Regions from separate parts of the Serratia entomophila genome, predicted to be linked through region 1. Evidence: predicted binding sites of a transcription regulator. Region 1 holds the regulator's gene; the other holds the start of a gene.

Region 1 (4,015 bases):
GCTTCGGCGTCAGCATATAGTGTTCGCGCGCCAAAATGGTCATGGCGTTAAGATGTTCGACGATAAACTGGCTGTGCGTCACCCACAGCCGCATATCCGCCAGATAGTCCGAGGCGAAGCCCGGCTCCTGCATCGCCTGATTGAGCGAGGTATACAGCGCGTTATGCGCCTGATTCACCTGCATGCGCGCATAGGCCAACCCGGCGGGGTCCGGTTCCTGTTCTTCCAGCATCAGCCGCAGCGCGTGTTGATCGTTCTCCAGCGCCTGATGGGCGTTCTTGCGCAGCAGGCCGCTTTGCCACTGTGGCCACAGCCAAATGGTGCCGCCAAACACCAGCACGCAGCCAATCAGCGTATCGACCAGGCGCGGCACCAGGAAATGGGTGCCGTTTAGCGCCAGCAGCTGCAGGGTGTACACCGCAGTGATGGTGAAGCCGATCACCGCCAGCCCGTAGTTTTTACGCGAAACCAGGTACGCCAGCAGGGTGATCACCAGCATGATGCCCAGGGTTTCCGCCTCCGGCAGCTGCAGCTGCAGCAGAGCGGCGGCGACCACCAGCCCGGCCAGGGTGCCGAGCGCACGGTGCTGAATGCGCACCCGGGTGGCGTTATAGCCGTTCTGACTCACCAGCATGATGGTCAACAGGATCCAGTAAGGCTTGGGCAGGTTGAAGATCGTGCCCAGGCTGCTGCCGAGCGCCAGCATCACCCCCAGCCGCGCGGCGTTGCGCAGGGCGTTGGATTTGAACGACAGGTAACTGGTCAGCGCCGGCCAGAAAGGCAGGCGGGCCTGGCTGGCCATCAGATCGCGGCGGTACAGCGGATGCTGGGTGCGCAGCAGGCGGGCGATGCGGCTGAAGTGGTAATAGCAGAATTGGCCGACCGGATTGTCGGCATGCTGCGCCGCCACCTTCTCCAGCGCCGCCAGCTCGTGCGCCATATTGAAGCGTTGCGAATGCTGGTGATAGAGGATGTCGCGCGCCACCACGCGCAGCCGCCCGGCAATCACCTGCGCGTTGCGGCGGATAATCGCTTCGGCCTGGCTTTGCTCCACCAGCTTTTGCACTTCTTCCGGCTGATGCAGGCTGACGGTGATATGTTCCTGCAGGTCGAGCGCCACCTGAAAGGCGCGCTGCAGGCGCTTCTGCTCAAGGTTGTCGGCGTGCGGCAGGAAGTTGAGTTGCTGATACAGCAGGCCGATCAGATCCATCACTTTCTGTTGGCGCGCCAGCAGCGGCGGCAGCGCGGTCTGCGGGTCGGTGTGCTGGGTTAGCAGCGAATACTTGGCCTCAAAGTAGTCCGCCAATTCCAGGTACAGCTGATTCAGCGATTCGCGCATCGGCTGTTCCTTCCACAGTGTGAACCAGAACCAGGTGAACAGGCCGTACCAGGCGGTGCCGACGGCGTACAGCAACGGCGCCTGCCAGATAGGCAGGGTGCCGGCCATGCTGAGGGAGAAGATAGCGGCGATCAGCGCCGCAGGCAGCAGCCGGGCGTGCAGCGGGCTGATTTCGCCACTGACGCCGAGCAACAGCGCCAGGCCGAGCATCAGCGCCGGCAGCGGCACCTGCCACAGCAGCGCCTGTTGCAGCAGCAGGCTGCTGAAGGCGAACAGCGAGCCGCCGACGATCAGCCGTTTAAAAAAGCGTTTGTGAGGCGTGTCCAGCCCGGCGATGTTGCAGCAGGCGGGAACCAGTGAAAACAGCAGGCCAAGCTGCAGCTGGCCGATCGCCAGACCAAACAGTACCGGCAGGCACAACACCAGCGTTTGCCGCAGTGCGTAATTGACTTCCGGGTGGTAGATCAGGCGGCGCCACATGGCAGGCAGAGGATAAAAAAACGGCGCATTGCTGCGCCGTTTTTTTAGTGATTAGCGGGTGCCGTAGACGACAATGGTTTTGCCGTGGGCGGAAATCAGGTTTTGATCTTCCAGCATTTTTAGAATACGGCCAACGGTTTCACGCGAGCAGCCGACGATCTGGCCGATTTCCTGGCGGGTGATCTTGATCTGCATGCCGTCCGGGTGGGTCATGGCATCAGGCTGTTTCGCCAGGTTCAGCAGGGTTTGCGCAATGCGGCCGGTAACGTCCAGGAAGGCGAGGTTGCCCACTTTCTCGGAGGTGACCTGCAGGCGGTTCGCCATCTGGGCGGACAGGCGCATCAGGATGTCCGGGTTGACCTGGATCAGCTGACGGAATTTCTTATAGGAAATTTCAGCCACTTCGCAGGCGGTTTTCGCCCGAACCCAGGCGCTGCGCTCCTGGCCTTCTTCAAACAATCCGAGCTCGCCGATGAAGTCCCCCTGGTTCAGGTAGGACAGGATCATCTCTTTACCTTCTTCATCCTTGATCAGCACCGCGACGGAGCCTTTCACGATGTAGTAAAGCGTTTCGGCCTTTTCACCTTGGTGAATCAGCGTACTCTTCGATGGATATTTGTGGATATGGCAATGAGACAGGAACCATTCGAGAGTAGGGTCTGTTTGCGGTTTGCCGAGAACCATTCGCTGTTATCCTCTGTTGTTATCGCTGCCTTGTGTCACAGGGGTCAGAGTTCCCTGTAAAACGTGCCTGTAGCCGCTGTTTGAGCGAGGGCTATCGGCAGGTTTTGAGGCGTGTCATAAATATACGCTGTCGCTCTAGCATATTAACTTGCCGGGAGAGCTGCAAGCTACATTCTGTTAACATACCGGTAAAGGAGCCTTTCCCTGGGCGTTTCCCTGAAATCAATGTCCCGGAAAGATTTATTGCGGCTCTGTTTGTAGCACAGAGTAAGGCGGGTGTCTTGTGTTGTCTCGCTTCAGCATGATTAGCATCAGGTTCCGTTGCCTGTTTCTATGCGAAAGCGTACTCTGATTTTAAGAAATCAACCGGAGTGAGCAGAATGCAGGCAAGAGTTAAATGGGTGGAAGGGTTAACGTTTCTGGGTGAATCGGCTTCCGGCCATCAGGTGCTGATGGATGGCAACGCCGGCGATAAGGCGCCGAGCCCGATGGAAATGGTGCTGATGTCGGTGGGCAGCTGCAGCGCTATCGACGTAGTGTCGATCCTGCAAAAAGGCCGCAACGACGTGCGCGATTGCGAGGTCAAACTCACCTCCGAACGCCGCGAAGAAGCGCCGCGCCTGTTCACCCATATCAACCTGCATTTCATCGTTACCGGCCAGGATCTGACCGACAAGATCGTTGAGCGAGCGGTTAACCTCTCCGCCGAGAAGTACTGCTCGGTAGCGCTGATGCTGAACAAGGCCGCCAGCGTGACCCACAGCTTCGAAATTCGCCAGCCGGCCTGAGTGCTGAAAGGGCGCGGCCCCCCCAGGCCGCGCTCATGTCCGGCTATTCGATCTTCTTGCCTTCCAGCAGCCGTTGCACCAGCGGCGCCATAATCAGCTCCATCGCCAGCCCCATTTTGCCGCCCGGCACCACCAGCGTATTGATATGCGAGATGAAAGAGCCCTGCAGCATCGCCAGCAGGTAGGGGAAGTCAATCTGATCCAGCCCGCGGAAGTGGATCACCACGAAGCTTTCATCCAGCGAAGGAATGGCCTTGGCGGCGAACGGGTTGGAGGTATCGACCGTCGGCACGCGCTGGAAGTTGATATGCGTGCGTGAGAACTGCGGCGTGATGTAGTTGATGTAGTCCTCCATCGAGCGCACCACCGAGTCCATCACCGCCTCGCGCGAATGGCCGCGTTCGCCGGTATCGCGGATCAGCTTTTGGATCCACTCCAGGTTGACGATGGGCACCACGCCGACCAGCAGGTCGACGTGTTTGGCCACGTCGTTGTGTTCGGTGACTACCCCGCCGTGCAGGCCCTCGTAGAACAGCACGTCGGTCGGCGCCGGCAGCGGCTCCCAGGGCGTGAAGGTGCCGGGCACCTGATTGTAGGGCACCGCCTCGTCATAGGTGTGCAGATATTTGCGCGAGCGGCCGGTGCCGTTCTGGCCGTAATCGATAAAGCTTTGCTGCAGCAGGCCGAAGTCGTTGGCCTCGGGGCCGAAATAGCTGATATGCCT
Region 2 (4,015 bases), 410 kb from region 1:
GCGCCTTTTTTATATCCGCAGGCGCAATTCAAAGGTAAGGTCGCCTGGCGACTTGGGGGGCGACACGAAGCGCCTGATAGCTCGACGCTGATGAAGGCAAGCGCGTTTTGTTCACGGCATTTTGCCGCGTCCGGCCCGGTAATGTTCATCGCAAGCGGAATCGCGTATCGGATCGCCGTCAGTTGATCTATTCTTATAGGCGCACGGAGTGCAGAAAAAGGGACGGAGTCCGATGAAAAAGCAGGTTTATAACAGGAGTTATGTCACATGGCGGTAGGGATCCAGAGCAGAGGCTTCGCGCGTTGGTTGGCACCGGTATTGGCATTGTTGGTGGTCATGCAGTTGACCGCCTGCGGCGATAAAGAGCCGGAACAACGCAAAGCGTTCATTGATTACTTACAGAATACGGTCATGCGCAGCGGGGCGAGCATCCCTACGCTGAGCGAAGATCAGAAACAGAAGTTCGGCAATTATGCCGGCGATTACGCCATTTTAGTCGGCTTTTCCCAGCAGTTGTCCAAATCCGTCGGCGCCAGCCTGACGCCGGCGCTGGATCAGATTAACCAGATCCGCACCGCGCAGGATTATATGACCAAGCGCGACGCCCTGCAGCAGTCGGTAGGGGCGTTGAACCTGCTTGGGCAGCAGATTCAGTCGGCCAAATCGCAGGCGGATACCGCTCGCGCGGCGCTGAAACTGCCGGACGATCTGAAAGCGGTGTATAACCAGGCGTATGACAAAATCGTCACCGCACCGGCTAACGCGCTGATGCCGGCGATCCCGACCACCGCCGGCTTCGTGCAGGATCTGGTGCAGGTTGGCGATTTCTTGCAGACCCAGGGCAATCAGGTCAGCTTCAACAATAATGGCGTTCAGTTCCGCACCGCTCAGCAGGCGACGCAGTACAACACCATGATGTCGAACCTGGTGGCCAAGCAGCAGGATCTGCTGAACGCGCAGAAGACCATTCAGAGCGTGACTCAGTAAGCTTTTTCTTGTTTAAAGTTCAGGCCGGCTCGCCGGCCTGAGCTCTTTCCTTCCAGCCTTTCCAATAGCTTGCTTGCGTCTTGCGCCACGCTTCTTGTACTACACTTCAATTAATCATTCTGTTCCGTCATGTAGTTTTCTTTCATTCATCGCATTGCTATTTCCCGGCGAGATGAATGTCCACAGGGAAGATCGCTTCATGGCCTGGATTCGGCCAGCACGGGCAAAATAAATTGTGATATTTGTCACAATTTAAAAACAAACTCTCAGTCTAAAAGTGAGATTTTAATCACGTTTTTGCGCGTTATAGCGCCATTTTGTTCTCGTTGTGGTTTATTTACACGGCAATAATGTGATCTTTGTCACTATAAATGACGAGGTGTGGGGGTGTTGTGCGTGATGGTGATCACAAAAATCCCGTGAGGTTCGCGCGGTAAAAACAGCGTGATAGAGTCCATCCCGCATACGGCAACAAACACGGCCGGATCGTCACAACAATAATCGCGCGCTCTATTGTCAGCGCGTAACAATAGGGGTGTGTTTTATGTTTTCACCAGACATCAAGGTTAAAGTGCAAAACTTTGGCCGCTTTCTGAGCAACATGGTGATGCCCAACATCGGCGCCTTTATCGCCTGGGGTATCATAACCGCGTTATTCATTCCTACCGGCTGGCTGCCGAATGAAACCCTGGCCAAGCTGGTCGGCCCGATGATCACCTACCTGCTGCCGTTGCTGATCGGTTATACCGGCGGGCGTCTGGTGGGCGGCGATCGCGGCGGCGTGGTCGGTGCCATCACCACCATGGGCGTGATCGTCGGCGCCGATATGCCGATGTTCCTCGGCGCCATGATTGCCGGCCCGTTAGGCGGCTGGGCTATCAAGCATTTTGACCGCTGGGTAGACGGCAAGATCAAAAGCGGCTTTGAGATGCTGGTGAACAACTTCTCCGCCGGCATCATCGGCATGCTGCTGGCGATCCTGGCCTTCCTGGGCATCGGGCCGCTGGTGGAGGTGCTGTCCAAACTGCTGGCGGCCGGCGTGCACGTGATGGTGACGAACAACCTGCTGCCGCTGGCGTCCATCTTCGTCGAGCCGGCGAAAATCCTGTTCCTGAACAACGCCATCAACCACGGCATCTTCTCGCCGCTGGGCATTCAGCAGGCCACAGAGGCCGGCAAGTCGGTGTTCTTCCTGATTGAAGCCAACCCGGGCCCGGGCATGGGCGTGCTGATGGCCTATATGTTCTTCGGCCGCGGCAGCGCCAAGCAGTCTGCCGGCGGTGCGGCGATCATCCACTTCCTGGGTGGTATTCACGAAATTTATTTCCCGTACGTGCTGATGAACCCGCGCCTGCTGCTGGCGGTGATTCTGGGCGGCATGACCGGCGTATTCACGCTCACCCTGTTGAACGGCGGCCTGGTGTCCCCGGCTTCCCCAGGCTCTATTCTGGCGATTCTGGCGATGACGCCGAAAGGCGCCTACTTCGCCAACATTGCGGCGGTGGTCGCGGCCTTCGCGGTATCCTTCGTGGTCTCCGCCTTGCTGTTGAAAACCTCGAAGGTGAAAGAGGACGACGATCTGGAAGAAGCTACACGCCGCATGCAGGAGATGAAGTCTCAGTCTAAAGGCGGCGCAGCGGCGCACGCAGCGGTGGACGGCGACCTGACCACCGTGCGCAAAATCATCGTTGCCTGCGACGCCGGCATGGGCTCCAGCGCCATGGGCGCCGGGGTGCTGCGCAAGAAAGTGGCCGACGCCGGGCTGAACAACATCTCGGTGACCAACAGCGCCATCAATAACCTGCCGGACGACGTCGACCTGGTGATCACTCACCGCGATCTGACCGAGCGCGCCATGCGTCATGCGCCGCAGGCGCAGCATATTTCGCTGACCAATTTCCTCGACAGCAAGCTGTACAGCGATCTGGTCGAGCGCCTGCTGGCGGCCAATAAAACCACCGACCACCAGCAGAAGGTGATCGGCGCGCCCGACGACAGCTTTGAAGCCAGCGAACAGAACCTGTTCAAGCTGAGCGAGAGCAACGTGTTCCTCAACCTGCAGGCCAGCGACAAAGAACAGGCGATCCGCTTCGCCGGCGAGCAGCTGGTGAAGGGCGGCTACGTCGAGCCGGAATACGTCGCGGCGATGCTGGAGCGTGAAAAACTCACCTCCACCTATCTGGGCGAGTCGATCGCCGTGCCGCACGGCACTATCGAAGCCAAGGATCGGGTGCTGCGCACCGGCGTGGTGTTCTGCCAGTATCCTCAGGGCGTGCGTTTTGGCGACGAAGAGGATGAAGTGGCCCGCCTGGTGATCGGCATCGCCGCCCGCAACAACGAGCATATTCAGGTGATTACCAGCCTGACCAACGCGCTGGACGACGATAGCGTCATCGAACGGTTGGCGCACACGACAAGCGTGCAGGAAGTGCTGGATCTGCTCGGCGGCAAAAAAGCCTGATAACGGAATCATTTTAAGGGTGCAGCTTGCTGCACCCTTCGACATTAGGAAGGTAGGGTTATGAAAGCATTACATTTCGGCGCCGGGAACATCGGCCGTGGTTTTATCGGCAAACTGCTGGCGGACGCGCACGCCGAACTGACGTTCGCCGACGTCAACCAGGCGGTGTTGGATCAGTTGAACAGCCGCAAGAGCTACCAGGTGCACGTGGTGGGCGAACAGGCGCGGGTGGAGAGCGTCAACAACGTCAGCGCGGTCAACAGCGGCAGTGAAGAGGCGGTGGCGCTGATCGCTGAAGCCGATATCGTCACCACCGCCGTCGGCCCGCAGATCCTCGGCAAAATCGCCGGCACTATCGCCAAGGGGCTGATCAAACGCCACCAGCAGGGTAACGAGCAGCCGCTGAACATCATCGCCTGCGAGAACATGGTGCGCGGCACCAGCCAGCTGAAGCAGCACGTATTCGACGCGCTGCCGCAGGACGAGCAGGCCTGGGTCGAGCAGCACGTCGGCTTCGTCGACTCGGCGGTGGACCGCATCGTGCCGCCGGCGGAAACGGGCGGCAGC

What was found. The regulator CRP, encoded in region 1, controls carbon source genes, mostly activating them, when cyclic AMP is high. The targets are predictions, from matches to a motif close to ATGTGANNNNNNTCACAT.
Region 2: KHA73_RS22885 (PTS mannitol transporter subunit IICBA) is a predicted target of CRP. The motif match lies at 1,338-1,355, and genes of this name have one in related genera.

The regions. Positions count from the first base shown of each region.
Region 1 covers NZ_CP082787.1:198,814-202,828, forward strand. The annotation lists gene KHA73_RS00825 (YccS/YhfK family putative transporter) at 1-1,819, opposite strand, end outside; gene crp (cAMP-activated global transcriptional regulator CRP) at 1,871-2,503, opposite strand; gene KHA73_RS00835 (OsmC family protein) at 2,884-3,291, shown strand; gene KHA73_RS00840 (phosphoribulokinase) at 3,335-4,015, opposite strand, start outside.
Region 2 covers NZ_CP082787.1:4,781,684-4,785,698, reverse strand. The annotation lists gene KHA73_RS22890 (DUF3053 domain-containing protein) at 268-987, shown strand; gene KHA73_RS22885 (PTS mannitol transporter subunit IICBA) at 1,532-3,448, shown strand; gene KHA73_RS22880 (mannitol-1-phosphate 5-dehydrogenase) at 3,509-4,015, shown strand, end outside.